DNA from 3 places in the Methylobacterium sp. E-016 genome. Region 1 is predicted to be linked to each of the others. Evidence: riboswitches for the same ligand, from Rfam matches in the RefSeq annotation. Region 1 holds a riboswitch; each other region holds the start of a gene.
The links. A riboswitch is a leader RNA that binds a small molecule or an ion and turns the genes downstream of it on or off. The one in region 1 is predicted to bind cobalamin.
Positions count from the first base shown of each region.

Region 2: another riboswitch for cobalamin. It lies ahead of MKK68_RS16750 (CbtB-domain containing protein); the one in region 1 lies ahead of MKK68_RS03705 (TonB-dependent receptor plug domain-containing protein).
Region 3: another riboswitch for cobalamin. It lies ahead of MKK68_RS14775 (TonB-dependent receptor); the one in region 1 lies ahead of MKK68_RS03705 (TonB-dependent receptor plug domain-containing protein).

Region 1 covers NZ_JAKSYF010000048.1:3,925-11,973, forward strand. Annotated here, with positions in the region: gene MKK68_RS03680 (AAA family ATPase) at 1-467, opposite strand, end outside; gene MKK68_RS03685 (DUF6925 family protein) at 518-1,480, opposite strand; gene MKK68_RS03690 (ABC transporter ATP-binding protein) at 1,455-2,273, opposite strand; gene MKK68_RS03695 (FecCD family ABC transporter permease) at 2,270-3,280, opposite strand; gene MKK68_RS03700 (ABC transporter substrate-binding protein) at 3,301-4,092, opposite strand; gene MKK68_RS03705 (TonB-dependent receptor plug domain-containing protein) at 4,161-6,140, opposite strand; cobalamin riboswitch at 6,261-6,473, opposite strand; gene MKK68_RS03710 (LpxA family transferase) at 6,788-7,402, shown strand; gene MKK68_RS03715 (pyridoxal 5'-phosphate synthase) at 7,613-8,049, shown strand, end outside.
Region 2 covers NZ_JAKSYF010000126.1:3,136-13,667, reverse strand. Annotated here, with positions in the region: gene cobN (cobaltochelatase subunit CobN) at 1-1,747, opposite strand, end outside; gene MKK68_RS16770 (Uma2 family endonuclease) at 1,755-2,417, opposite strand; gene cobW (cobalamin biosynthesis protein CobW) at 2,421-3,455, opposite strand; gene MKK68_RS16760 (DUF1636 family protein) at 3,474-3,842, opposite strand; gene MKK68_RS16755 (CbtA family protein) at 3,835-4,584, opposite strand; gene MKK68_RS16750 (CbtB-domain containing protein) at 4,607-4,783, opposite strand; cobalamin riboswitch at 4,820-5,101, opposite strand; gene cobU (bifunctional adenosylcobinamide kinase/adenosylcobinamide-phosphate guanylyltransferase) at 5,169-5,696, shown strand; gene cobO (cob(I)yrinic acid a,c-diamide adenosyltransferase) at 5,693-6,295, shown strand; gene MKK68_RS16735 (cobyric acid synthase) at 6,330-7,766, shown strand; gene MKK68_RS16730 (MFS transporter) at 7,943-9,322, shown strand; gene cbiB (adenosylcobinamide-phosphate synthase CbiB) at 9,256-10,245, opposite strand; gene cobD (threonine-phosphate decarboxylase CobD) at 10,225-10,532, shown strand, end outside.
Region 3 covers NZ_JAKSYF010000115.1:85,193-95,724, forward strand. Annotated here, with positions in the region: gene MKK68_RS14745 (ABC transporter ATP-binding protein) at 1-1,599, shown strand, start outside; gene MKK68_RS14750 (hypothetical protein) at 1,642-2,343, shown strand; gene MKK68_RS14755 (hypothetical protein) at 2,447-2,704, opposite strand; gene MKK68_RS14760 (FAD-binding oxidoreductase) at 2,929-4,314, shown strand; gene MKK68_RS14765 (3-keto-5-aminohexanoate cleavage protein) at 4,321-5,250, opposite strand; gene MKK68_RS14770 (PepSY domain-containing protein) at 5,395-6,873, opposite strand; partial or broken gene MKK68_RS14775 (TonB-dependent receptor) at 6,875-9,046, opposite strand; cobalamin riboswitch at 9,382-9,590, opposite strand; gene MKK68_RS14780 (App1 family protein) at 9,675-10,532, opposite strand, start outside.

The DNA.
Region 1 (8,049 bases):
GGCAAGCTACGCCACCAAGCGTCCGGGGATTGGAAAACCTCGTAGGTGAACCGGAGGACCTCATCCGGCTGGCGATGCGACGGGTCCACGCGACTACGCTCCGCGTTGCGGGACTTCAGGACCTCCCACGGCACATCGAACACTTTCCACTCTACGGTAAGCCCGTGTCGGGCGATGATCCGGAGCTCACGCTCGAACACGGGTCTGGTGAGATGTGTGTCCGCCATCACAACGCTGAAGCCGTTTGTCAGGGCGGCATCCAGGGCTGCTTCCTTGACCCGATGCAGGAGTTCTCGGGCCGCATCGTCATGTGAGCCCTGCCTGAGTTCCCAGTAGACCTGCCGGTGTGGCGGCCAGAGTGTTTGCCGAAAGTCGTCGAGGGTGAGGTGGACCCAGCCGTCGAGAGGGTCGAAGCGGCGGGCGTAGGTCGTCTTCCCTGCGCCCGGGCAGCCGATCAGGCCGACCACCCTCTGGGGCGCCCCCGGACGATTCCTGCCGGGCACCGTCCGGGTCACGGTCAGGCCGTCGCCTCCGCATCCTCGTCGTCGCTCGCCGAGCCCTCGATGATCTCGCCGCGCAGGTAACGAGCCTGGGCCTCGGCGACCCGGCGTGCGCCCTGGGCGTGGCGGGTCGACACCGTGCCGCCGGGCGCCTCGGGCCCGCCGCGCTTGATCGCCACGAGTTCCGGATCACCCCAATGGTCGAGCATCGCCTGGAACGCTTCGTAGCGGTCGGTATCGAAGGCGATGCGGTCGCCCATCATGTCCTTGTAGGGATGGGCTGGGTGCAGGCCGGCGCAGGGGACCCAGCCCGCCGGGATTGGCGTCGTGGCGGCATGGTTCCGACCGCTGCGCAGGAGCTTGGGCAGCACATGCGTATGCGGACCTTCAGGACTGGTACCGCCGGGGCCAGGGATCGGGGCATAGACCTCGACGCGCCCGACCCGCGCCAGGAACACCCGGTGCGGGCTCATGGCGACGAGATGCGGCCCGATGGGGTTAGCATGGTCAAACAGGGGCATGCCGACGCCGGCCCGCAGCCGCTCGACGGCCTCCGGATCGCGCACCCGCACGCAGGCATCCACGGCGAGCAGGCCGAGGCCGAGGTCGAACAGGATGCCGTCGCGATCCTCGACCCGGGCGGCGTTCCGGTCGGGCCCGAGTTCCGTCACCACGGTCCTGCGGTTCATCGTGCATGTCGCTTCCGGCAGGCAGAGGGCGACCGCGTGGTTCCAGCCCGAGGCGACCGCGGTCTCAAAGGCGATTGGCCTCAGGTCGGAACTCGGGGTCAGGGCGATGGCGCCGCGAGCGGTCGCAAGTCCCAGGCGCTCGTCCGGCAGCGCCACGACGGGTTCGTCGGGATCGCGCATGAACTCAGCGATGGCACCGAAGCTGCCAAGGCTCCAGGCCGTGGTTGGATCGGCCAGTGCACCGCGCAGAAGGGCGACGGTGGCATCAGGGCTGTTTGGGGAAGGCTGCATCGATCTCCTCCGTATGGGGCCCCGAACGGTTCCAGGGCAGGATGTAGGGGGTGCCGTCCGGTCCAGCCCCACGGCAAACCGTGACGCCGAAGACGTCCGAAAGTAGCCGGTCGGTCAACGCAACGTCCGGGTGTCCATCGGCGGCGACACGTCCCTCGCCCAGGACCACGATCCGGTCGCAGAACCGGGCCGCGAGGGAGAGGTCGTGCAGGACGGCCACGACGCCGGTGCCGGCCAGGGCCACGCTCCGCAACAGCGTCATGGCGTCGAGCTGGTGGGCAGGGTCGAGGGCGGTGATCGGTTCGTCGGCCAACAACCAATCCGCTTCGACGGCGAGCGCTCGCGCCAGCAACACGCGCATCCGCTCGCCGGTGGACAGGGTCGGTTCGGTCCGCTCGGCGAAGCGCGCAACATCGGTCCGTGTCATCGCTCGGTTTATTGCGGCGTAATCGGTGCCATCGAGGCCACCGAACGCGCGTCGATGCGGCAGCCTGCCGAGGGCGACGAGGTCACGCACCTGCATCGGCCAACCGGCCCCCGTGCCCTGGAAAAGGACCGCGATGCGCTTGGCGCGCGCGTCGCGGGAGATGCCCTTGAGCGCCATACCGTCGAGATTTACGCGGCCCTTGGTCGGGGCGACCAAGCCCGCGAGGGTGCGCAGGAGGGTGGTCTTGCCAGCGCCGTTCGGACCGACCAGACCGACGAGGGTCCCGCGTTCCAGGGACAGGGTGATATCCGACAGGATGGCACGCCCGCCGAGGCGGACATCGAGGGCTGCGGTCGCGAGGCTCATGCGCCGCGCCCTCGCTCACGCAGGAGGAGCACGATCAGGAACGGTGCCCCAACGAGCGCAGTCACCACACCGAGCTTGAGTTCCGGGCGCGTCGCCAGGAGACGAACGCCCAAGTCCGCGGCAAGCACCAGAGCGGCCCCGGCGAGGCCGCTCGGCCATAGGCTGGCGCCGGGACGCGCGCCTACCAGTGGTCGCACGAGGTGGGGCACCACGAGGCCGACGAAGCCGATGGCGCCGCTGACGGCGACGCCACTGCCAATGGCCAGCGCCGCGCCCGTGACGAGGCGCAGACGGACTGAGACCAGATGGAAGCCGAGGCTCGAAGCTGTGTCCTCGCCCAGCGTCAGGGCATCCAGCGCGCGGCCGGTGGACAGCATCAGGCCCCAGCCGACCGCCATCAACGGGAGGCATAGCCAGACATGGTCCATGCTGCGGTCCGCGAGCGACCCCATCAGCCAGAACACGATCTCCAGGGCCGCGTAGGGGTTGGGCGATAGGTTGAGCGCCAGCGCCGTCATGGCGCCGGCGAGGCTCGACAGGGCGACGCCGGCGAGGATCAATCCCAGGGTGGTGCCGCCTCTGGCGGCGACAAGGTTCAGGGCGAGCGCCGCCACGGCGGCGCCGGCGATCCCGCCGAGCGGGAGGGCTAGGCTAAGCGAGGCTGCGAAGCCGCCATAGAACACCACCACGGCCCCGAGGGCCGCCGCGGAGGAGATGCCGAGGATGCCGGGATCGGCGAGCGGGTTGCGCAGGTAGCCCTGCATCGCCGCCCCGGTCAGCCCAAGGCTGAAGCCGACAAGGCTGCCGAGCAAGGCACGAGGTAGGCGCAGTTCCCAGAGCACCAGCGCCGGGAGGGTCGCCCGTCCGGCGATGAGGTCGCCAGCCGCCGCCGGGACGTCGAAAGGGGCATACCCGACCGCGATGGACGCGACCGTCAGGACGAGCACAAGCAGGCCGAGTATCGAGACGACCGCGCGGGGTCCGACGACCGCCCGGTCGACCCGCATGGGAGGCGGGAGGGGAGCGTTCATCGTGCCGCCCGTTGGTGTGCCGCCGCAGCGAGCAAGGCCACGACCTCGGCGACCTGCGGACCTGGACAGGTCCAGAGCCGGTTCGGAATTGAGACGGTACGCCCCTGCCGACGTAGCGCGTCGAGGACGGGATGGTGCAGCAGGGCATCGGCCAGCGACGGCGCGCCGGGCTCCCCCTCGTCGAGGACGATGAGGTCGGCGTCGGCGAAGGCCGCCGCTTCCAGCGGGACCTGGCCGAAGCGGTCGCGACCGAGTTCTGCCGCAACGTTGACGAGGCCGGCGGCGCGGATGATCGCATCGCCAAGGCTGCCGGGTGCGACAGTGAAGGCATTCGGGCGCATGACGAGTGCCCGCAACGGTTTTGCCGCCGGCACCACCTGCGCCAGCCGCGCGTCGAGGTCCGCGACCATCGCCTCGCCGCGCGCCGGGTGCCCGAGGGCCGCGGCGACGGTCCGGATCTGGGCCCGCACCCCCTCGAAGTCGTTGGGTACGCCGAGTTCGAGAAGGGGGAAGCCGACGCGCTTGAGCAGGCCGACCGTGGTCCGCGTCGTGAAGGCTCCGGCCACGACGAGGTCGGGCCGCAGCGCGACGATCTCCTCCGACAGGCCACGGGTCACCGCGATGCCGGTGGCCTCCCGCGCGACGGAGGAGCCGCGCGGGTCATGGGCGAGGTAGGTCACGGCGGTGACCTGGTCGCGGTCGGCGAGCCGCAGGACCAGCTCGTCGGCGCAGAGGTTCATCGAGACGACGTGGACCGGATGCACCGGCTCGTCTGCCGCCCACCCCATACCTGACAGACCAAGCCAGACCGCAATCGCTAGCGCAGCCAGCGTCCATCGCATCGACATCGCAATCCTCAGAACGTCGTCACGCGGACGCCGCCGTACACGGCGAGGCCTGGCCCGAGGAAGCCGGTGGGGTTCTCGTAGCGGCGGTCGAACAGGTTATCGATCCGGCCGAACACACTCACCGTCTCGTTCACGTCGTAGTTGACCGCGAGGTTGACCAGGGTGAAGCCCGGGTTCTTCAGCCTCTGGATCGAGAAGTCTCGGTTTCCGTCTACGAAGTGGCCAAGCACGATCACCGTCCCGCTGAAGCTCAGGCCGGGGATCGGCGTCCACTGAGCGGTGGCGCTGCCCTTGTGGCGGGGCCGGCGCAGGAGCTCTTGGTTGGTAATCTCATTCTTGGTCACGGTGTTGGTGTAGTCGACCCGGCCCGAGAGCGTGTCGGTGAACCGGATCGCAACGAAGGCCTCGGCCCCGTAGGATTCGGCTCGCCCGACGTTCTCGTTCGAGGTGAAGCTGGCGTTGGTGTTGATCAGGTTCTTGAAGTCGTTGGCGTAATAGGTCGCGCCGACGAGAACGCGCTCGCCGAGCGGCTGTTCGAAGCCGGCATCGTAGCCGAGGCTCTCTTCCGGCTTGAGGTTGGGGTTGGCGAAGAAGTTGAACGCCGGGAAGCTCTGGAACAGCTGGCTCAGGGTCGGCGCCTTGAAGCCGGTGCCGACGCTGCCTTTGATCCGCGTGTCGGTGAACGGCAGGATGTAGCTCGGGGCGACGCGGAACGTGGTGGCCGGTCCGAAGGCGTCGTTCTCGTCGTGGCGAACGTTGGCGACGAAAGAGGCACGGTCGAACGGCATCAGCTGTATCTCGCCGTAGCCGGCGGTATTGCCGTTCCTGGCCCGCAGGTTGCCGGAACCGAACGGGTTCGGATCAGTAGTCGACAGGCTCTCGTCGTCACGCTGCGCGCCGAACAGAACGAGGTTGCCGGGCGAGAGCTGGTAGTCGCCGCGGTACTCGTACCGCGTGCGCTCGCCGAGGCCGGCGGTCGGGAGCGGGTTGAACGGGTCGTACGCGTTCTGGACCTGGCGGTTGTAGAGGTTCGAGTAGTTGATCGCGAAGACGTTGTGGAAACCGGCGAACGGCGTCCACTCGGCCTCGTTGCGGGTGAAGACTTGCTGCACGTCCGCCTGGCTGCGCAGGCCGCCCAACGTCACCGGGAAGGTGCCATAGTCGTCGCCGCTGAAGAGCAGCTTCGAGTTGATGAACCGCGTGATCGAGTTGATTCGGAACGTGTCGGTGAACTGGTAGCCGAACTTCGCCGAGACGGTCTCGTTGTCGTAGTAGTTCGGGCGGGTCGTCGTTCCTGGGGCGACGAGGTTGGGCGGCGTCACAGGCGTTGCGGCAGCCCGGAGATGCTGGATCGACACCGAGTAGTCGAAGCCGTTTTCCGACCCGCTGATCCGGCCGCTCTGGTTGAACGTCCCGAACGAGCCGCCCTCGATCCGCGCGGTTGCCCTGGCCGGTCCTTCGCCACGCTTCGTCGTGAAGGAGATCGCGCCGCCGATGGCGTCGCTGCCGTAGAGGCCGCTCTGGGGACCCCTGAGCACCTCGATGCGGGAGAGGTCGTCGGTCAGGAGCTGCCCGAAGTCGAAGGAGCCATTCGGGTTCGACGGGTCGGTCGCGTCGATGCCGTCGATGAGCACCTTCACGTGGTTCGAGTTCGAGCCGCGGATGAATACCGAGGTCTGACCGCCCGGGCCGCCGGTCTGCACGACGTTGAGGCCCGGCACCTGCTGGAGGGCGTCCGGGACGGTGCGGCGCTGCTGGGCCTCCAGAGTGGCGGCGGTGAGCACGGTGACGCTCGATCCGACCTGGTCGACGGGCGTCGGCACGCCGGTGGCGGAGACGGAAAGCTCGGAGAGCGTGACGGCCGCCTCTGCCCCGCGCGGGACGTCGGCGAAGGGGGCGGCGGTCTGCTGCGCGAGGGCGGCACCGGGAAGGGAGGCGTAGGCGAGCGCGAGCGTGCGCAGGCACGCGGTTCGGGAGGGGAAGGACACGGGACAAGCCTCGGGCGACGTCTGTGGCACGTCACCGCGAACGAAGCCTGGGCGCTTGCCTGTCGTGAGGACAGCCGAACGCCTCGACACCCATCAGGACACCCCGCCCGATGCGTTTCGCGTGTGACCACGACTGACGGCAGGTCTCCTGGCTCGCGGGTCACCGCCCTCTCATCGTCTTCCCAGGCCCGAAGACCCAGTGACGTGTTGATGATGGGCTCGCCGCTTACAGTTGCGGGGGCAGCCGCGGCTTCGGGGAGGCCCTTTCGGACCTCATCCTGACCGCGTTCCCTTTTGATCCTCCGGGGAGGAACCGTCGGTGACAAGGAGCGCGATCAAAGCGTCCGCCGTCAATGGCACGCAAAGGCTTTCCGACGATGTGTGCCTGGAAGGTTACAGGTCAGCACTCACGAAGGTTTGCTTCGGTGCTATGCAGCGTCCGCTTTTCAAAAATTTGGGCTGAAAGCAGACCGTCGCATAATCACCCCGAGCGTCCGTTCCGCATCCGACCCAACCCGGACGCTCAACAACGCCGTCGCATTTTCCCAAACCTGCCGTTCGAACCCGTGGCAAACGATTGACCGAGGCTGGCACCCCGTACACCGTCTGGCACTCGACGAGTTGTGAGAACCACGAGCGCGTGCCGAATGAACATCGTTGATGCGCATATCGCGGCTTGGCGTCGTTCGCCCTTTGCCGAGTGGGTGACGGGAGAGGCGTGGGATGTCATCCCTGACTTGGCTGGCATGGTCGCGAGATTTCTGAAGACCCTCGACGCCGATTACGAGATCGAGGGCGATATCGCCGTCCATCGCTCCACCAAGGTCGAGCCCGGTGCCGTGATAAAAGGCCCCCTGATCGTTGGTCCAAACTGTCTTATTGCGATGGGAAGCTTGATTAGGGGTGGATGCTGGCTCGAAAGCGACTGCATCGTAGGACCCGGAGCCGAACTCAAGACGACCATCATGTTTCAAGGGGCGAAGCTCGCTCATTTCAACTTCGTCGGCGACAGCGTTCTTGGCCGGGATGTCAATCTTGAAGCGGGCTCGATCATTGCGAACTATCGGAACGAGTTGGCCGATCCCCGCCTTCGTATCAGCTATAACAGCAAGACGCTGGAGGCGGACACGCTGAAGTTCGGCGCGCTTGTCGGTGACGGATGCCGCATCGGCGCGAATGCGGTCGTTGCACCCGGCGCCATCCTTGCTCCCGGAACGGTGGTCTCCCGCCTCGGATTGATCGATCAGCGCCCAACTTCCTGATCGTCCTGAAAGCGGGCCGGGGGATATCCACCCCAAGCCGCCATTCGGCTACCGACCCAAGCCAGCCGCTCGGACTGCCGGCGGCGTTTCTCTAAAGCAGCCGTTCGACAGCATCGCAGCAACTTTGGGTTGGGTGGGAAACAGCTTGACTATTCATTGGCGGTCGGTTGGCTCGCGCCGTCCTCCCGTTGGTCGATAGCGGAGCAGTTCATGTCACTCAAAGAGCGGCTTCGCGGCCTCAAGTCCCTTGCCGGTCCCTTCCCGCCGTTCGATGCTGGCGCTACCCCGGATGACCCACGCGGTCTTTTCGAGACATGGCTCTACGATGCTATCAATCGGGGCATACCCGAAGCCCATGCCATGACGCTCTCGACTATCGATGAGCAGGGGTACCCTGATGCCCGCGTCTTAATTCTTAAGAACGTGGATGCCGATGGGTGGCACTTCGCCAGCACGAAGCTCAGTCCCAAGGGCCGCCAGATCGCCGCCCAGCCCCGCGCCGCCCTGACATTCTACTGGCAACCGCTGGGTAGGCAGGTCCGCCTGCGAGGTCCGGTTATCGAAATGGATCGAGAGATCTGTGAGGCAGACTTCTTGGCCCGCCCAATTGGTTCGCGCGCGGGCGCTTTGCTCGCCCGGCAGAGCGA
Region 2 (10,532 bases), on a different contig from region 1:
TCGCCCGCGCGGGCCAGCATGCGGGCGCGAGCGCGACGGCCTTGCCGGGCAGCCATTCGGTGGTGCCGTGGGTGCCAAGATGGACCAGGGCGTCGAAATGCTGGCGCAGGCCGAGATGGAACGCGAGGTAGGCGTGCGTCGGCGGCTCGTCGGGATCGTGGTACCCGGCCTTGCGGTCAGCCGACCGGCCGCGGTCAGGCTGGAGGAAGATCGCGATACGGCCTTGCGCGTCGTCCTCCCCTTCCCCCGCTGCGGGGGGAGGGGGCGTGTCGCCCCCGGCATCTACCATCCGAAAGCGGAACGCGCCGTCGCGGCAGGTCGGGTCGGCTTCGGGTTCGCCCCAGCGTTCGATCAGCGCCTCGCGCGAATCTTCCGGCAGGGTCGCGAGCCAATCCGCGTAATCGGGCAGCGGGATCGCGAAGTCCGGCGCACCGTCCGTCAACGCCTGCATCAGGGCGGCGGCCTCCGGCAGCGATGGGCCCGCGTAGCCGGCCGCCGCGAGGTCCGACACGATCGCGCGCGCGCTCTCCGGCGTGTCGAGGCCGACGGCGAAGCCGGCGCGGCCGCCGCGGGACGGGTAGTCGGAAAGGACCAAGGCGATCCGGCGATGCCCGCGCGGCGTCGCGGCCAGGCGCAGCCAGGCGGCGGCACGGTCGGCGAGCGCCGCGATGCCGGCCGCGTAGGGCACCGCGCGGCGCTCGGCGTAGCCGTCGGCCGCGTCCGTTTCCTGCTTGAACGAGATCGGGAAGCTCGAGAGGCGGCCGTCGAATTCCGGCAAGGCCACCTGCATGGCGAGGTCCGCCGCGTTCATGCCCCGTGCCGACGCCTCCCAGGCCTCCTGCGGGCTGCCGACGGTGAAAGCCTGCAGCACCGGGCAATCGGCCGCGTCGAGGACGAACCCGGCATCCTCGCGCGCCGAAAAGGCGGTGGCGGCGACGATCAGGTCGGGTTTCCGCGCGAGGATCGCCGCGAACACCGCGTCGACCGCCTCCGCATCCTTGAGGCTCGCCACCGCCAGGGTCAGCGTTCCGATGCCCCGCTCACGGAGGGCGGCCGCCAGCGCGTTGGCGGGTGCGCCGTCGCCGCCGAGAGCCGCCGAGCGGTAGACCAGGATCAGCGCGTGCGGCGCAGCCGCGCCGGGCGCGCCGAGGCCGAGCGGCGAGGCGCCGAGCGAGAGCGCCGCGTCGAGGCCGAGCGGTCCGCAGCCCGGGCACCATGCGAAGCCGCGCGGCAAGGTCTCGGGCGGCTCGACGGTGGTCGGGACGCCGATCTCGGCCGCGAGGCGCCCGAGCATGCGGCGCAGGTTCTCGGGGCCTCCGGCGCGGAAATATCCGTCGAGCACCGGCGCGAGGTCGGGCGCGGTCGAGAGCTCGGCGAGCCGCGGGTCGGGCCGGTCGCAGCCGGGCAGGATCACCAGCGGGATGCCGGCGGCCCGTGCGACGGCGGCGCAGCGCTCGACGCCGTAGCGCCAGTAGTCGAGGCCGCCGAGGCAGCGGATCACGACGATCCTCGCCTTCGCCACCACGGTCTCGACGTAGAGATCGACCGACATCGGGTGGCGCAGGCGCGACAGCTTGGCCAGGCGCAGCGACGGGAAGCCCGGGCCGCAGGCCGCGTGGGCATTGGCGACGCCGAGCAGGTCGGAATCCGTAAACGACAGGAACACGACGTCGCCGGGCTGTTGCCCGAGATCGACCGCCGCCTCGCCGTCGTCGAGGCTCACCGTATCGATGCGGATCAGGTGCATGCGATGGTCAGCCTGCGGAGCCGCCCGGCTCGCCGGGGACGAGGCGGGGCCGGCTCGGAAACGCGACGCCGTCGTAGATCTCGGCCGCGGGCATGGCGATCCCGAACGCCAAGAGCGGGACCGTCGCGTCGAGCCCGAGAAGACGGGTCTCAGCCCAATGCCGGTCCGGATCACGCGTCCAGAGGCGGAGTTCCGCCGCATTGGGTTCCACCAGCAGGATATGCTCCAGGTCGGCCATCGTGCGGTACTCGCCGAGCTTCTCGAACGCATCGAAGTCGCGCGTGCTCGGCGACAGCACCTCGACGACCAGCCGCGGCTGCGCCGCCTTCAGCGCGTTCGGATCGCGGGATCCGCAATCGATCCCGATATCGGGGCGGCGGATCTGGCCGGGCAGCGTTTCGACGCTGCCGTCCCCGGTGAACGGACGGCATCCGCTTCCGCGTAGGGCCGTGCGCAACCATGCGAGGATGTTCACGACGATGTCGTCGTGAACGTTGCGCGCCCCGGCCATCATCCGCACCGGCACGCCGCCGACGAGCTCGTACCGCTCCGCTTGGGCTTCCTGCCAGGCGAAGAACGCATCGATGCTCATTGGCTCAAGTCGGCGGTCCAGCATCCCGGAATCTGCGGTGATCGTGAAAACGCGCAGTGTAGCCTGTGCGGCGGACAACCCCTAGCCGGCGAGCGCTTCGGCGACCGCGCCCTGGTCGAAGCCCTTCAGGCCGATCACCACCAGCGTGCCGTCGCGGGGCTCGGCCGCCGTCCAGGGACGGTCGAAATGATGGGTGATGCGGCGGCCGACGCCCTGCACCACGAGGCGCATCGGCTTGCCCTCGACGGCGCAGAAGCCCTTGATGCGCAGGACGCCCTCGGTCTCGGCCGCCTTCTCGACGCGGGCGGCGAGGTCGGCGGCGGTGATCGCCGTGCGGACCGGGAGCGCCACGGTCTCGAAGTCGTCGTGGTCGTGATCCTCGCCCGCGCCGTGATGCGAGGGGCGCGCGTCGAGGTCGTCCTCGGCGGCGGCCTGGAGGCCGAGCAGCACCCGCGGGTCGATCTTGCCGTGGGCTGTCTCGACCACCTTCACCGCGCGGGGAAGCTGGCGCTCCACCTCGGCCCGCACATGCGCGAGGCCGGCGGCGTCGAGGAGGTCGGCCTTATTGAGCACGACGAGGTCGGCGCAGAGGAGCTGGTCCTCGAACACCTCCTCGAGCGGGTTGTCGTGGTCCACCGCCGTATCGGCGGCGCGCTGGTTGGCCAGAGCCTCGGGGTCCTCGGCGAAGGCGCCCGAGGCGACCGCCGGCCCGTCCACGACCGCGACGACGCCGTCGACGGTCACCCGCGAGCGGATCGCCGGCCACTGGAACGCCTGGACCAGGGGCTTGGGCAGGGCGAGGCCGGACGTCTCGATCAGGATGTGCTCGGGCGGGTTCGGGCGATCGAGAAGAGCCGTCATCGCCGGCACGAAGTCGTCCGCGACGGTGCAGCAGATGCAGCCGTTGGGAAGCTCGACGATCGAATCCTCGGTGCAGCCCTCGATGCCGCAGGCGGCGAGGAACGACTTGTCGAAGCCGATGTCGCCGAACTCGTTGACGAGGATCGCGAGCCGGCGCCCGCCGGCATTCTCGACCACGTGGCGCACCAGCGTCGTCTTGCCCGCCCCGAGGAAGCCGGTGACGATGGTGCAGGGGATCTTCTGGACGATGCTCATGGGGATCTCGCCGATGGCTCAGGCCGCGCGCGGCGGAAACGGGGGGATGCGGGCGACGACGCCCTTGCGGAATTCCTGCGGCCTCTGCTTCCACGGCACGATCCCGTCGGGCGTGCCGGCGTAGAGGCCGACGCCGTCGAGAATGATGCGTGCGGAATCCGCCGGGTCGAGGTCGCCGTAGACGTAGGTCCAGCGATCCTCCGCCGCCACGGCGACGGTGCAGGGCCGCTTGCAGACCGACAGGCACTCGACCGCTTCGATCGTCACGCCGTCGGGGGCGGGAAGCGCACGCAACGCGTCGAAGAGGCGGGCGCCCGCGCGCGGGCCGTCCGGCGCATCGCTCTCCATCCGGCAGGTGGTGCAGACGTAGAGGATCGTGTCAGCCACGGGCGCCTGCCGCGGCCTTCGGGCCGAAGGTCTGCCAGGCGCGCCCGAAGGCCAAGCCGATCACCGCCCAGAACACGAAGGCGATGGCGAGCGAGCGCGCGGCGAACTGCGCGGCGAGGCCGGCGGGAAGCTCGGACGGCGTCGCCGCCACCTCCGGCGCACCGGCCAGATGCGGAGCGACGATGAGCACGATTCCGCCGAGGATGGTGATCGGCACCCGGCGGATCGCGATGAGATAGATCCCCATCGCGGTGGCCGACGCCGTCATCACCCACCAGACCTGGCGGGCGGCCAGCGGGGCCGCCTCGCTGCCGGGCAGCTCGGGCGGCAGGCCCAGAGCCGGCGCGAGCGCCACTGCGAGGAAGCCGGCGACCGCGAAGGCGAGCCCGCGCTCGGGCGACGGCTCGCCGCCGGTGGCCAGCATCACCGCGCCGAGGAGCAGGGCGTAGCCGATCCCGCCGACGAGGGTCGCGAGCCCGGTGAACAGCATGCGCGGCAGGCCGGCGGCCGGCTGCCATTCCGGCTCGGCCTTGGTGTCGTGGTCGTGCCCGGCATGGGCGAGCACGATCGGCAGGCGCCCGGCCAGCGGGGCCGCCGAGGCGGCGGCGCCGGGAGCGGCCTGGGTCTCGTAGCGCTCGGCGGCGATGATCAGCGGCGAGGTGAGCGCGAGCTCGAGCCCCGTCACGAGGACGGCCGCGAGGAAGCCGGCGGCGAGCGCCGCCGACAGGAGCCGGATGAGCATGGGAACGCCTGGGTTCAGGCGGTCAATGGCAGGGGAAGTTCTGCGTGTGCCGGAAGTCGTGCGCCGCGTTGTGCAGCGCCGAGGCCGGCGAGAAGCCGGCGAGGAACACGAGCCCGAGGCCGAGCATGGCGGCGGCGACGATGGCGACGAAGCCCTCGTTCGCGCGGGTGCCGGTCTGGGTGAGGGTCTGGGTGGTCATGTCGACAACATCTCCGGCCGCCCCGCCGGCGGCGTTCGAGAAAGCGCGGGGGACGGCAGGTCTCCTGGCTCGCGGATCGCAGCGCCTGCCGCCTTCCCGAAACATCGGTGGCCGAGGGCAGGAGCTGAGGGCTCCCACGGCGATCCGGGCTTCGATCCGCAACGCAGTCCCATCTTGGACAGGTCGGTTCAACGAAGCCCGGATCGCCGTGGGGACCCTGGCCGCTTACAGTTGCGGGGGCAGCCGCGGCATCGGGTTTCCCCTCACCGCATTCCCTTTTCACCCCGTCTCCGGGGCACCGTCGCGTCCAGCCATAGCCTGTCCGGTCTCCCCGCACAACGGAGGCTTTGACGGGCGCACAGGGGTTGGGGCATGGGTTCCAGCCATGCAGCAGGCCGCGCCTCGGACGACCCTCGTGCTCGGCGGTGCGCGCTCGGGCAAGAGCGCCTACGCCGAGAGGTTGATCGAGGCGGTGCCGGGCCCGTGGCTCTACCTTGCCACGGCACGGGCCTGGGACGACGAGATGCGCGCGCGCATCGCCCTCCACAGGGCGCGGCGCTCCGGCGACTGGATCACCCGGGACGTGCCGACCGCTCTGGCCGCCGCGATCGCGGAGGCGCCGGGGCCGGTGCTGGTCGATTGCCTGACCTTGTGGCTGACGAACCTGCTGCTTGCCGATGCCGACCTCGACGCCGAGACGGCGGCGCTCCGCAGTGCCTGCGGGGAAGCGCGCGGGCCGCTCGTCCTCGTGTCGAACGAGGTCGGCCTCGGGATCGTGCCCGACAACGCGCTCGCCCGCCGCTTCCGCGATGCGGCCGGACGCCTCCACCAGAGCCTCGCGGCCGAGTGCGACCGCATCGTCCTGACGGTCGCCGGGCTGCCGCTCGTCATCAAACCGCAGGGAACGCCATGACCGACGACGCCGAACGCCATCGCGAGAAGATGGAGAAGCGCAAGGCGGTGCAGGACGCCGAGGTCGCGGCCAAGACGATCGAGAAGGGCCTGCTCATCGTCAACACCGGACCCGGCAAGGGCAAGACCACGGCGGCGCTGGGCCTGGCGCTCCGCATGCTGGGCCGCGGACACCGGGTCGGCGTGGTGCAGTTCATCAAGGGCGCCTGGGACACCGGCGAGGCGCATGCGCTGAGGACCTTCGGCGACCGGGTCGCGTGGCACGCGATGGGCGAAGGCTTCACCTGGGAGACGCAGGACAAGGCCCGCGACATTGCCGCCTGCCTCAACGCCTGGAACCGGGCGACCGACCTGATGGCCGACCCAAGCCTCCGTCTCCTGATCCTCGACGAGCTCAACATCGCGCTGCGCTACGACTACCTCGATCTCGACGCGGTGGTGGCCACCCTGAAAAGCCGTCGCCCGGACCTGCACGTCGTCGTCACCGGCCGCAACGCCAAGCCGGCGCTGATCGAGGCCGCCGACCTCGTCACCGAGATGGGCAGCGTGAAGCACCACTTCGCGGCCGGCGTGAAGGCGCAGGAGGGGATCGAGTTTTGATGGAATGGTCCCTTCAGCCGTGACCCGAAGCCTAATGATCCAGGGCACCGGCTCGGACGTCGGCAAGTCGCTGATCGTCGCCGGGCTCGCGCGCGCCTTCACCCGACGCGGGCTTCGGGTGCGCCCGTTCAAGCCGCAGAACATGTCGAACAACGCCGCCGTCACAGCGGATGGCGGCGAGATCGGGCGGGCGCAGGCGCTGCAGGCGCGGGCGGCCGGCGTCGCGCCGTCGATCCACATGAACCCAGTGCTGCTCAAGCCCCAGACCGAGGTCGGCGCCCAGGTGGTGGTGCAGGGCCGCATGGTCGCGACGGTGAAGGCGCGCGACTACCAGGCGTGGAAACCGCGCCTGCTGGAGGCGGTGCTCGACAGCTTCAACCGCCTGAGGACGCAGGCCGACCTGATTCTCGTCGAGGGTGCGGGCTCGGCATCCGAGGTCAACCTGCGCGCCGGCGACATCGCCAACATGGGGTTCGCCCGCGCGACGGATACGCCGGTGGTGCTGCTCGGCGACATCGACCGCGGCGGGGTCATCGCCAGCCTCGTCGGCACCAAGGCGGTGATCGATCCCGACGACGCCGCGATGATCGTCGGCTTCCTGGTCAACCGCTTCCGCGGCGACCCGAGCCTGTTCTCCGACGGCATGGACCTGATCGCGCGCCACACCGGCTGGGCCAGCCTCGGCCTGATCCCGCACTTTCCCGAGGCGGCGCGCCTGCCGGCCGAGGACGTGCTCGGGCTCGTCGGGTCCGCCGGCCCGGCGGCGACGCGCATCGCGGTGCCGGTGTTTCCGCGGATCGCCAACTTCGACGACCTCGACCCGCTGCGGGCCGAGCCCGCGGTGGAGGTGGTGCTGGTCCGCCCGGGCGAGGCGATCCCGGGCGATGCCGCCCTGGTGCTGCTGCCGGGCTCGAAGACCACGATCGACGATCTCGAATTCGTCCGGGCGCAGGGCTGGGACGTGGACTTGCATGCGCATCTACGCCGCGGCGGCCGGGTGCTCGGCCTGTGCGGCGGATACCAGATGCTCGGGCGGACGCTGTCCGATCCGGACGGCATCGAGGGCGAGGCGCGGACCGTGCGGGGCCTCGGGCTGCTCGCCGTCGACACGGTGATGACGCCGTTGAAGCGGCTCGAAGCCGTCTCCGGCACCAGCCTGCCCGACGGCATGCCGTTCACCGGCTACGAGATGCATGTCGGCGACACCACCGGCGCCGACGCGGAACGGCCGCTGCTGCGCCTCGCCGACGGACGCGCCGACGGTGCGGTCTCCGCCGACGGCCTGGTGTCCGGCACCTACGTCCACGGCCTGTTCGCCGACGACCGCCAGCGTGCCGCATGGCTCGCCCGCCTCGGCGCACGATCCGACGGCGCCTCCTACGAGGCCGGCATCGAGCGGGTGCTCGATGCCCTTGCGGCGCATCTCGAGCAGCATGTCGACTGCGACCGGCTGCTGGCCCTGGCGCGATGAGGCGCACCGGGGATGAGGCGCACCGGGCATGACACCGAGGCGCGTCCTGTCCGCGAGCAGGCATCCCGGGCTGTCGGGGATCGCCGTGGGCCGATAGGCACGCGCCGCCGCGGAGCCTAGTCTCGTGCGAAAGCGCGGCCGGTCGCGATCGACCGCCGGGACGCGAGGAACGCCCGATGACGCCCACCGAGACCGCGGCCGACGACGCGCTCGCCCGACGCACGATCGCGACGGTGACCTGGCGGCTGATGCCCCTGCTCGGGGTGATGTACCTGATCGCCTATATCGACCGGCAGAACATTTCCTATGCCAAGTTGCAGATGGTCGGCGACCTCGGGCTGAGCGAGAGCGTCTTCGGGCTCGGGGCGTCGCTGTTCTTCCTCGGCTATTTCCTGTGCGAGGTCCCGGCCAACGTCATCCTGGAACGCGTCGGCGCGCGCCTGTGGTTCGCCCGGATCATGGCGACCTGGGGCCTGATCACGGTGCTGCTCGGCTTCACCCGGAACACGGCGATGTTCTACGGGCTGCGCTTCCTTCTCGGCGTCGCCGAAGCCGGGTTCTTCCCCGGCGTGCTGTTCGTGCTGACCCTGTGGTTCCCGCAGAAGCACCGCGCGGCGATGATCGGCTGGTTCATGATCGCGAGCGCGGTGGCCAACGCCGTCGGCGCGGCGATCGGAGGCGCGCAGCTCGACCTCGACGGCGCGCTCGGGCTCAAGGGCTGGCAGTGGGTGTTCGTCAGCACCGGCGTGCCGGCGCTGCTGCTGGCCGTGATCGTGCTGGTGGTCCTGCCGGACGGGCCGGAGAAGGCGCCCTGGCTCGATCGCGCCGGCCGCGACTGGCTCGGCCGGACGCTGCGGGAGGAGCGCGAGACCGGCGGCAAGGTCGAGCACGGCAACCCGTTCGCTGCGCTCCTCGACCGGCGCGTGTGGATGCTCGCCAGCGTCTACGTCGCGTTTCCGCTGGCCGCCTATGGCCTGAGCTACTGGCTGCCGACGGTGGTGCGCAGCTTCGGCGTTACCAACACCGTCAACGGCTTCATCAACGTCATCCCGTGGGTCGTCACCGGGCTGGCGCTGTGGTGGGTGCCGCGGCATTCCGCGCGCACGGGCGAGCAGACCTGGCACGTCGTCGGCCCGGGGCTCGTCGCCGCGTCGGCGCTGGCGCTGAGCGTGGTGGTGCCGGGCTCGATCCCGAAGTTCGCCTGCCTGTGCGTGGCGGCGGCCGGCATCTTCTCGGCCCAGCCGGTGTTCTGGTCGCTGCCGCCGACCTTCCTCAAGGGCGCGTCGGCCGCGGCCGGAATCGCGGCGATCAACTCGGTGGGCAATCTCGGCGGCTTCATCGCCCAGAACGCCGTGCCGATCATCCGCGACCGAAGCGGCAGCGACCTCGTGCCGATGATCTTCCTCTCGGCCTGCCTCGTGGTCGGCTCGTGCCTCGTCTTCGTCGTGCTCGGCGCCCTGCGGCGCGATGCCGGCCGCCGCGCCGCCGATCAGAGCATGGCGAGCCCGGTCGCGCCGGCGGCGAGCCCCCACAGCAGCACGCAGGCGGTTCGATAGAGGCGCAGGGCCCGCTCGATGTCGTCGGCCGCCGCCGCCGCGCGGCCGTCGCCCATCCAGGCATCCTCGACCGCGACGCCGGCATAGACCCGCGGGCCGGCGAGCCGAAGGCCGAGCGCGCCGGCCATCGCGGCCTCGGGCCAGCCGGCATTCGGCGAGCGGTGGCGGCCGGCGTCGCGCCGGATCGCGCGCCAAGCGCCGCCCGGCGAGGCGCCGTGATGGATCGCGGCGGCGGCGACGATCAGCAGGGCGGTGAGCCGCGAGGCGGGCAGGTTCACGAGGTCGTCGAGCCGGGCCGAAGCCCAGCCGAAGGCCTCGTGGCGCGGGGTGCGGTGGCCGATCATGCTGTCGGCGGTGTTGATCGCCTTGTAGAGCGCGCCGCCCGGCAGGCCGCCGAGCCCGATCCAGAAGGCCGGCGCGACGATGCCGTCGGAGAAGTTCTCCGACAGGCTCTCGATCGCGGCGCGGCAGATCCCGGCTTCGTCCAGCGTCTCGGGATCGCGCCCGACGATCATCGACACCGCGCGCCGGCCGCCCGGCAGACCCTCGCCGCGCAGCCCCTCCGCGACCCGGGCGACGTGCTGGTACAGGCTGCGCTGGGCCGGCAGGCTGGCGCAGAGGAGGGCGATGAGCGCGATCGCCGGGAGCGGGCCGGCCAGCCCCGCCGCGAGGGTGAGACCGAGGGCGGTCGCGCCGACGCCGGCGAGGAGCACGGCGAGCGCGAGAATCCCGCCGAGCCGCCGCGCGGTGCGGCCGCCGCGGTTGAGGCCGCGGTCGAGGGCGGCGATCACCCGGCCGATCCAGGTGACAGGGTGGCCGAGCGCCCTGTAGAGCGCGTCCGGATAGCCGAAGGCCGCCTCGATCGCGAGGGCGAGGGCGAGGATGGCGAGCGTATCGGGCGGATGAGCGAGCGCGGTGGACATGGCGTCTGGGGTCCGGGGAGGCTCGAGGCGGAGCCGATCGCCCATGGCGGCGACCTCGATGCGGCGCGGCGGATGTTTCCCGATGCGCCGGAGCCTTGGATCGACCTCTCGACCGGGATCAATCCGGTCCCCTATCCCTGCCCGGCGATCGACGCCAGCCTGTTCCACCGGCTGCCCTCCGCCGCGGACCATGCCGCGCTCCGCGAGGCGGCGTCCCGCGCCTACGGGGCGGCGCCCGACCGCATCGTGCCGGCGCCGGGCACGCAGATCCTGATCGAGACGATCCC
Region 3 (10,532 bases), on a different contig from region 1:
GTCCGGCCCCTCGGCGGCCCGCTCGAGCTGGACGGCGTCAGCCTCAAGGATCCCCTCGGCGGCCCGGCGCTCGAGCTCGGGGCCGTCAGTCTGCCGATGCCGGTGCAGGCCGCGATCCTCGCCTCCGCGGGCGGCCTCGGCCACGTGGTCGCGCGGCTCGTCGCCGGGCTGCAGGCGCCGCAGGGCGGAACGGTGCGGATCGGCGGCGCGGACGTCGCCACGCTGCCGCAGGCCCGCCGGGCCCGCGCGCTCGCCTATGCCGGGCCGGAGCCGGTTCTGTTTCCCGGCACGATCCGCGACAACCTCGCCTACGGCCTGCGCCGGCGCCCGGTGATCCGCGACGACGCCGGCAGCCCGGAGCGTGCACGGCGCCGGCGCGCGGAGGCGCGGCGGACCGGAAACCCGGTCGAGGATGCGAGCGATCCCTGGATCGACTACGCCGCCCTGGGCCTGGCGGACGCCGCCGCCCTCGACGCGCAGATGCTCGACCTGCTGCAGCGCCTCGGGATGGGCGACGACCTCTACCGCTTCGGCCTCAGCGCCTACAGCTTGGTGCACCACGAGTCCGAGCCCGGGCGTCGGGTCGTCGCCGCGCGCCGGCACCTGCAGCAGCACTTCGCGGCCGCGGGCATGGCCGACCTCGTGATCCCGTTCGATCCGCGCCGCTACAACGAGCAGGCGACGATCGCGGAGAACCTCCTGTTCGGCGTGCCGACCGTTCCGGAACTGACCGGGCGCAACCTCGCGTCCGAACCGCGCTTCCGCGCTGCGCTCGACAAGCTGTTCCTGCTCGACGACCTCGCCCGGATGGGCGTGGCGATCGCCCGGAACCTGGTCGACATCTTCCGCGACGTGCCACCGGGCCATCCGCTGTTCCGCAGGTTTTCGCTGATCGCGCCGGACGAGCTGCCGGTCTTCGAGCAGCGGCTCTCGGCCCTCGGTGCCGACGAGGCGCCGCCGGCGGCCGACAACGAGGCGTTCCTCGCCCTCGCCCTGGCCTACGTCGAGCCGCGCCAGCGGCTCGGCCTCCTCGATGCGCCTTATCGGGCGCGGCTGGTGGCGGCGCGCTACACGGTCCGCGAGGCGCTTCGACGGGAGGACGGCACCGAGGACGTCGAGCCCTACGATCCCGAGCGAATCAACCGGCACAGCTCGATCCTCGATGCGCTGCTCTTCGGGCGGATCAACACCGCGCGGATGCACGGCGAAGCCGAGATCCAACGCCAGGTCCGCCTCGTCGTGCAGGAGTTCGACCTGGAACGCCGCATCCGCCTGCGCGGGCTGGATTTCCCCGTCGGCAACCGCGGCCGCCTGCTCACCCCGCGCCAGCAGGCGCTCGTCGACCTCGCCCGCGCGATCCTGCGGCGGCCGGAGATCCTGGTGGTCGACGGAACGATCCCGCATCTCGACGGCGGCGCATCGGCCCTGATCGCGGCCGTCACCAGCGGCGGGCCGCAGATCAGCCTCGTCGCGGTCGCGGCGACGGAAGCCGAGGCGGCGCCGTTCCCGGTTCGTCTGCGCTTCGACACGACCGGTTCGGTCCGCGTCGAGACCGCGCCGGAGCCGGAGGTCTCGGTGCCGACCGCGCGTTCGGCCTGAGGCGGCGCGTGAAACGCCGGCTTTCTGCCTGGAATTTCCGTGTTGGAAACCGATTCTGCACTGTCGTCTCGACAAAATGCCGAAGAAGCGTCATGGAATACGGTACGCGTCCGCGCGTTCCTGTCCAAATCCAAGAGAATCATACGCCGCATGTTGCGCAGCCGTGTGCGACGGTCCTTTACCGTCGAGGTCAAGTCGAAGAACCGCCACTCCCTGTCCTGGCCGGATGATCCTACCCCGGCGCCCCTGAACTGGGCCGCGCTCGATCCGGCGCCCGAGACGCCGTCGCCGTTCGATACGGTCTGGCCCGACCAGGCCGCCGCCCCCGCGCCGCCGGTGCCGGCGGAGAAGCCTCGGCGAATCCTGCAGAGCCTGATGGTGGCGGAGCCCGAGCCCGAGGTGGCCGAACCCGTGATCGAGCGCGAGCTTCGGCTTCCGCGCGTGAAGCGGGTGAAGCCTCCGCAGATGCGGTCCGAAAGCCCGCGCTCCGAAGCCGGCCGTTCGGATCAGGCACGATCCGAAATGGTGCGCCCCGATGCGATCTGGTCGTTCGCCGACATCGCGGACGCGTCCTCGGAGCCGGCCGTCGCTGCCCCGGCGATCCCGGCTCCGCCGGTGACCGCCGTCGCTCCGGTCGCCGCAGCGCCTGTCGTGATGCGCAGGCCGACGAAGTCGCGATCGACCGAACCCGCCCTCGCGCCGGGCCAGCGCTGGAAGCGGCGCCTGCCGCGCTCCTGCCGCTAGCCGACGTTCGTGCGAGCCGGGCGCCGGCTCGCCCCCTGCGACGGCACCCGTCGCACGAACGTCCTGTGATCCGGGGATCCTGGTCGCAGCCAGGCGCGGGGCGTCAGGCCGCCCGGCGCACGGCGTAGCGATAGCGGCGCCCCTCCGCGTCGAGCAGCTCGCTGTCGGAGGTCTCGCGCCAGACCACGTCGTCCTCGGGCCGCGCCGCATCGGTCAGCTCGGTGCCGCGCACGATGCTGAGCGCGATGCCGAAACCGTAATTGGTCGCCGTCGCCTCGGTGATGGCCGAGCCGATGTCGGCCTCGTCCGGCAGGCAGGCGAACAGGACGCCGTCGGCGATGGCGAGCGTGTAGGTTCCCATGGCGCGCTCCGCGGTTTTCGAAGCGCCGGACCGTATGAGCTCTTTCCGGCCGTGGAAGGGCGAGGGGTGGGATGCTGCAATGCGGCGGGCGGCGGTTGCCCGCGGGAGCCGCATCGATCCCCCGAACGCAGGTGCGGAATGTCACGCCGCCGGCTTCGGCCGCGCACGCGATCGTGTAGACCGTCGTCGCCCGACCCCATGATCGCCGAACGCCGCGCACGCCCATGACGGACCCGCTTCTCGACCGGCTCACCGACATCCTCGGACCCGACGGCCTCGTCGTCGGCGACGAGCTCGCGAGCCGACCCGCGAGCTGGACCCGTGCCGACGAGCCTTGCGCCGCGGCCGCGCTCGTCCGCCCCCGCAGCACCGAGCACGTCTCGGCGGTGCTCGCCGCCTGCCACGCGGCGGGGCGCGCCGTCGTCCCGCGCGGCGGCGCCACCGGCCTCGTCGACGGCATCCTCTGCGCGCCCGGGGACATCGCCCTGTCGCTCGAGCGCATGACCGGGATCGAGGCGCTCGATCCCTTGGCGATGACGATGGTGGTCCGCACCGGCACCACGCTCGAGGCGGTGCAGGCAGCAGCGGAAGTGGCGGACCTGTTCTTTCCCCTCGATCTCGGAGCCCGCGGCTCGGCGACGATCGGCGGCACGATCAGCACCAATGCCGGCGGCCTGCGGGTGCTGCGCTACGGGATGATGCGCGAGATGGTGCTCGGCCTCGAAGCGGTGCTCGCCGACGGCACGATCGTCTCGTCGATGCGGCCGCTGATCAAGAACAACACCGGGCTCGACTTGAAGCAGCTCTTCGTCGGCACGGAGGGGACGCTCGGCGTCGTCACCCGCGCGGTGCTGCGCCTGCGCCCGGCGCCGGCCGGCTACGCCACCGCGCTCGTCGCCTGCGCCGACGTGAACGCCGCCGCCGCCATTCTCGCCCGCGCGCAGCGGGCGTTCCAGGGCCGGGTGTCGTCCTTCGAGGGCATGTGGCCCGACTTCTACCGGACGATGACCGCGCCCGGCCGCTTCACCCCGCCGCTCCCCCGGGAGCACCCGTACTACGCGCTGATCGAGGTCGAGTGCGTGCCCGAGGAGGAACCGCGCTTCTTGAGCCTGCTCGAGACCCTGATGGCCGAGGCGGTCGTGCACGATGCCGTGGTCTCGGCGTCCGAGGAGCGGCGCCGCGCACTGTGGCGCATCCGCGACCGCGTCGAGATCCTGGTCGAGGCCGGGCTCGCCCGCCCGTTCGACGTCAGCGTCCCGCTTTCGGCCATGGCCGGCTACGTCGCCGAGGCGCGCGCGCGGATCGCCGCGATCCACCCGGACGCGGCCAGCGTCGCCTACGGGCATATCGGCGACAACAACATCCACTGGAACACCGCGCGCCTGCCGGACCCCGCCCTCGAAGCAGAGGTCGAGGCGGCGATTTACGAGCCGCTCGCCGCGCTTCAAGGCTCGGTCTCGGCCGAGCACGGCATCGGGCTGGAGAAGCGCGGCAAGCTCGGGCTCTCGCGCTCGACCGCCGAGATCGCGACGATGCGCGCGGTCAAGCGCGCGCTCGACCCGAGGAACATCCTCAATCCCGGCAAGATTCTCGCGAACCCCGCCGGGTGACGGGCCTCAGAACCCGACGCGGTCGCCGCCCTTCAGCGACAGCATCTCGCGGGCATCGTCCGGCGTCGCGACCTCGAGCCCCAGCCCTTCGATGATCCGGCGGACTTGGGCGACCTGCTCGGCGTTCGACTGCGCGAGCCGGCCCGGGCCTGCCCAGAGGCTGTCCTCGAGCCCGACGCGGACGTTGCCGCCCATCGCCGCCGCCATCGCCGCGATGTTCATCTGATTGCGCCCGGCGCCTAGCACCGACCAGCGGTACTGGTCACCGAACAGCCGATCGGCGGTACGCTTCATGTGCATCACGTCGTCCGGGTGCGAGCCGATGCCGCCCTGCAACCCGAACACGGTCTGGATGAACAGCGGCGCCTTCACCAGGCCGCGGTCGAAGAAGTATTTGAGATTGTAGAGGTGGGCGGTGTCGTAGCACTCGAACTCGAATCGTGTGTCGTTGCCGGCGCAGGTGGTGAGGATGTGCTCGATCTGCCCGAACGAGTTGCGGAAGATGATGTCCTTGTTGGCCAGATACGTCCGCTCCCATTCGTGCTCGAGATCCTTGAAGCGGTCGAGCATCCCGAACAGGCCGAAGTTCATCGAGCCGAGGTTGAGCGAGGCGACCTCCGGCTTGAAGGTCGCGGCCGGGCGCACGCGCTCCTCGATGGTCATCGTCGGCGCGCCGCCGGTGGTGATGTTCACCACGCAGCTCGAGCGCTGCTTGATGACGGGCAGGAACTTGGCGAAGGCCTCCGGCGTCTGGTCGGGCTCGCCGGTTTGCGGGTTGCGGGCGTGCAGGTGGACGATGGCCGCGCCTGCCTCCGCCGCGCCGATTGCGGCGTCGGCGATCTCCTCCGGCGTCACCGGCAGGTAGGGCGACATGCTCGGCGTATGGATCGCGCCGGTGACGGCGCAGGTGATGATGACTTTTCGCGCGCGCGCCATGGCAGCGTCCGTCCCTGTCTGTTCGCGAACCGCTCCGGGCCCTTCGCTGCGATGGTAGCGCTGCCGCCCCGTGCGGGCCAAGCCTCGCTGAGCAAGCCTCGCTGAGCAAGCCTCGCCGAGCCGAGCGAGGGGATCGGCCCGCACTTAAGCCGGGCGCGATCCGGCCGCCGGCCGTCTCAGCCGGCGCCAGCCCATCGCCACACCCGAGCCCGCGATCACCGATCCGGCCGCGAGCAGCAGCAGCATGACCCCGTCCCAGGCGGGGCGGTGGCGCAGGAGGATCCCGAGATCGAGGGTGTGCAGCAGGTCGAAGCCCCAGCGCTCGACGCGGCCCGACCGGTCGAGCCGGTTCAGGATCTCGCCGGTCTCGGGATCGATGTGGAACCACGTCGCCGCCGGGTCGTCGAACACCACCCGGAGCACCGGCAGGCGCCGGGCGCGGTGGTGCGAGGTCCAGTAGAAGTCCTCGCGCTCGAGCCGAGAGGTCGTCATCGATCGAGCCTCCGGGACCAGGCGGCGCGCGGAGGCGTCCAGCCGGTCGGGCGCGACCGGCGCCGTTCCGCAGCAGGCGATCTCCCGTCCGTCGCGGCAGGCGATCACCGCGAGCGGCGCACCGCCGAGCCAGGTGAACCGCACCTCCGCCGCGTCCGTGCAGGCGCGCTGGCGGATCGCGGCGCGGTCGAGCCCGGTGCGGGCGCCGGGTGCGTCGGCGTAGCGTTCGAGCATCGCCTGCGACGGGCTGGAGGAGGAGAACCAGCGGTTCGGGTTCATCGAGAGCCAGCCGCTGACGATGAAGCTCAACAGCGCGAGCCCGCCGATCAGGCCGCCGAGATGATGCCAGCGCGCGAGGCCGCGATAGGGCGTCACCGCGCCGGAGCGATAGCGTCGGGCGATCCGCATCCGCATCCGCAGGAGCCCGAGCACGAACCCGGTGACGGCCCCGACCATCGCGATCCCCGAGACCCACACGATCACCGTGCGCCACAGCGCGGCCTGCGCCCGCAGCGGCGCGACGTAGAGCCAGTGCGGGACGGCGCCGAACCAGTTCCAGAACCGCTCGTGCGCCGTGGTGTCGAGCACCACGGCACCGGTCGGCTGCGAGACGTAGAGCTCGGTGCCGTCCGCATCGCCGAGCGCGATGCGGTGGAGCGGGCGCACCGCATCGTAGCGCTGGTGCACCGTCCACAGGTCGTAGGCGAGCGTGTCGCGGTAGGCCGGGCGCAGGCTGCGCGGATCGTGGCCGGCGATGGCGAGGGCCTCGTCCGGTGACGCGGGGCCGATCGCCCGGCCGTCGACCGCGGAGACGGCGCGGCGGGACCCGTCCCAACGCGCGACCCGGTAGACCGGCTCGGCCCCCCGCATCGACAGGCTCAGCGCCCGGGGAAAGCCGGGCTCGTCGGCCAATGCCGCGTCCGGCGAGACCCGCACCGCGTCCCAGGCGATCGCGGGCAGCCCGGCCCGGCGCTCGGGCTCGGTCAGCGACGGGTAGGCGACGTACATCATCACCACGCCGCTCACGAACCACGTCGTGAAGAACAGTCCCGTGACGATGCCGAGCCAGCGATGGCCGAGATGCAGCCACCGCTTTCCCGTCTTGGCGAGCGTGCGCGCCGCGGAGGCCATCTCAGAACGCCGTCGTGAAGGCGACCTCGAACGAGCGCGGTCGCCCGAGGAGCCAGTTTGTGCCGACCCCGTCCACCGCGTTTCCGCTGATCGCGTAGACCTTGTCGAACAGGTTGAAGACGCGGAAGGACAGGCGCGAGGCCGGCGTGACCTGATGGTCGAGGCCGAGGTTGACCAGCCCGTAGGCCGGGCGTCGCGCGGTGTTGCCGAAATCGCTGAACACCTCGCCGACGTACTGGAACCCGACCCGTGCTTCCCAGGCCGGCGCGAAGGCGTAATTGAGCCAGAGGTTGGCGACCCGCTCGGGCACGTCGATCGGCCGGTTGCCGGCGTACGAAATCGTCGCGCCGTTCACGGCCTGGTTCAAGGAATCGTACTGCGCGTGCAGCAGGGCGAGGTTCGCGTCGACCCGCCAGAGCGGCGTGACCTGCAGCGAGAGCGCCGCCTCGACCCCTTAGGAGGATTGCCGGCCGACCTGCGTCGAGACGTTCGGCTGGCCCGGCACCGCCGAGATCAGGTTGTCCTTGACGATGCGGTAGCCGGCGAGCGTCCACTCGCCTCGGCCGTCCCAGAACACGCCCTTGGCGCCGAGCTCGACCTGCTCGCCGGTGGAGAGCGTGAAGCCGGCCAGCGATTGCGACAGCGTGATCAGGCTGTTCACCGGGTCCGTGGCGGTGGCGACCTGCGCATAGAGCGCGGTGTCCGGCGTCGGGTTGAACACCAGCCCGAAGCGGTAGCCGAGGCCCTGGAAGGACTTCTCGAACTGCGCGTTGCTCATCAGGTTCTCGCGCTGCAGGGTCGAGGCGTCGAACCGGACGCCGGACAGGAACGAGAGCTGGTCGGTGAGGATCAGCCGGTCCTCGGCGAAGACCGAGGCCTGGTCGGTGCTCGTCGCGTAGGCCGGGCTGGCGCGGCCGTTCAGCGGGAACGAGCCCGGGTCGTAATCCGTCAGCGGGACGCTGGTGACGAGGCCCGATCCGACGGTCGAGAAGTTGTTGATGTGCCGAAAGTCGATGTGGTTCACGTCGAAGCCGGCCAGGAACTCGTTGCGGAAGCCGAACAGCGTGCCCTTGAACGCGGCGTCGAACCGGTTCCCGAGCTGTTCCTGCTGGTGGTAGATTTCGGTGTAGTCGCTCCGGTCGACCAATCGCGTCGATCGGTCGAAGCTGTAGGTCTCGACGTCGAGCCAGTGGCGCCTGCTCTGCAGCCGGTAGGCGGTGTTCCGCACCGTGATGTCGGCGGTGGGCGTCCACTCCGTCTTGAGCTGGGTCCAGTTGTCCGCCCAGGTGATCTTGGCGTCGCGCACGTTGTAGTTCTTGAACCGGATGAAATCCGGGATGCGCCCGTCGACCAGCGGCGTGCCCCAGTAGCGCGCCGGCTCCTGATAGCCGAGGTCGTGGCTCAGGGTGAAGGCGAGGTCGGGCGTGGCCTGGAGCAGGATCGCGCCCGAGACCGCGAGGTTGCGGAAGTCGCCGTCCGGGCTGATCCAGCCGCCGGCGCGGTTGCCGCTGACGTTAAGGCGATAGGCCACCGCGTCGCCGATCGGGCCGCCGGAATCGAGGGCGAGCCGCGCGATGCCGTCCGATCCGACGCCGGCCCGCACCACGTTGATGGGCGTGAAGGTCGGCTTCTTCGTCACCACGTTGATGACGCCGCCGATCGCCCCGTCGCCGTAGAGCACGGAGGCCGGCCCGCGCAGCACCTCGATGCGCTCGACGTTCCAGGTGTCGAACGGGAAAGTCACCGTGTTGGCGCCGACGAACAGCCGCGTGCCGTCGTAGAGCTGCTGGATCGAGTTCGGCCCCGAGAACCCGCGGCTGGTGAAGGCGCCGTTGCCGTTGCCCGGCGAGGCGATGGTGGTGAAGCCGGTGGCGTTCTGCGTCACGGCGTCCGCGATCGTGTCCTGGCCGCGCAGCCGCGCGGTCTCGCCGGAGATGACGTCGACGCTGCCGGGGGTCTCCAGCGGCGTGAGGCCGAGGCGGCTCGCGCCGCGGTCGGGCGTGCGCAGGTTGAGGCCGACCGGCGCGGTGCGGCTCAAGCCGACGCCGTCGCCCGCGACCGTGAGGGTGTCGAGCACGACGCTCGCCGATTCGCCGGCGACCGGCTGGGCGCCGGCCTCTCGCGGCGGAGCGAGGATGACGAGCGCCGTGCCGGCGAGGAGCGGGCAGCGCATCGCGCGCCCGAGGGAACGAGCGGTTTGCAGAAGAACGAGCATGGATCGGATTCGGCTCTATCGGCGCGACGCGACGGCCTGCCCGACCCTCGATCTACATCGAATGTAACAATGTTACAATTAGGCGATCGGCCGAACGCGGCTCGGCCGCCGGCGCACGGATGCCGGGCGGCTTCCTGTGCGTCGTTCGGCGCGGGTCTCGCGGTCGGCAAGGGCATGGAAGGGACGTGCGGACGCGTGTGGTGGCACGTCACCGCGAACGAGGCCGCCCCGTATGCGCCGCGCGGGCCCATGCGTCTCGACACCCGTCGAGGCACCCCGCCCGACGCGTTTCGCGTGTGACCACGACTGACGGCAGGTCTCCTGGCTCGCGGGTCGCTGCCCCTCATCGTCTTCCCAGGCGCCGTGACCCAGTGACGTGTTGATGGAGGCTCGCCGCTTACAGTTGCGGGGGCAGCCGCGGCATCGGAAAGGCTCCTCGGAGCCTCGTCCTCACCGCGTTCCCTTTTGATCCCCGAGGGGAACCGTCCCCGCCAAGTGGCTTCCGCGGTCCCGAAGAGTCAACGGCCGGAATCACGCTCCTGTGAAGTGTGACCCGGCGGCGACAGCGACGGCGCGCACGGTGGCGTTAGGTCGAGACATGCGATCCGTCCTGCGCCGACGCCTCGACGACGACGCTCGGCGGCAAGGTTCCTCCGGCGCCGCCGAGGACGGAGCCGAGGTCGCCCGGCAGGGCGGTCTCCGCGGTCAGCTCCGCCGGCTCGCCGCCGGCCGCGTGCTCGTCCGCCACCAGGGCGACCGCGCCCGGTGCGATCAGGCCGAGGCCCGCTGCGTGCCGGGCGATGGCGGTGCTGTCTGCGGCGATGACGAGGTGGCTGCCGGCGGCCGCGACGACCTGCGCCAGCGCCTCGATCTCGCGGACGCGGTCGGCGTCCCGCGACACGTTGCGGATGTAGACCGCCTTCACCCGGCCCGGATGGTCGGCGACGATCCGGCCGTAGACCTCCGGATCGTGCTGCCCGCTGTCGCCGATCAGCACGAAGGGCAGGTCGCGATACAGCGACAGCATGTGGACGATCAGGGCGCGCTTGTGATCTTCCGCCCGGCGGGGGAGGGGGTGCTTCCACGACAGGCCCCATTCGCGCAGGAACAGGATCGGGCCCACCGGGATGCCCTGGATCGTGAAGAACTCCGACAGCATCTCGTACAGGCCCCACGGCGCGCGCGAGACGTAGAGCATCGGGTTGGTCTCGATGCCGTCCGGGCCGACGTAGAGGGCCCGGTAGAGCGCGGCGACGCCGGGGAAGGCGACGCGGTTCTCGGCATCCTCCACGAACAGCCGCCACAGCATCTTGGCCTTGTTGGCGACGCCCGTGCGCATCACCGTGTCGTCGATATCGCTGACGACGACGCAGCCGGTGGCTCCCGGCGGCACGAACACCTGCCCCCGCGCCCGCACTGGCGGCTCCGCCTCGAGCGTGAGGTC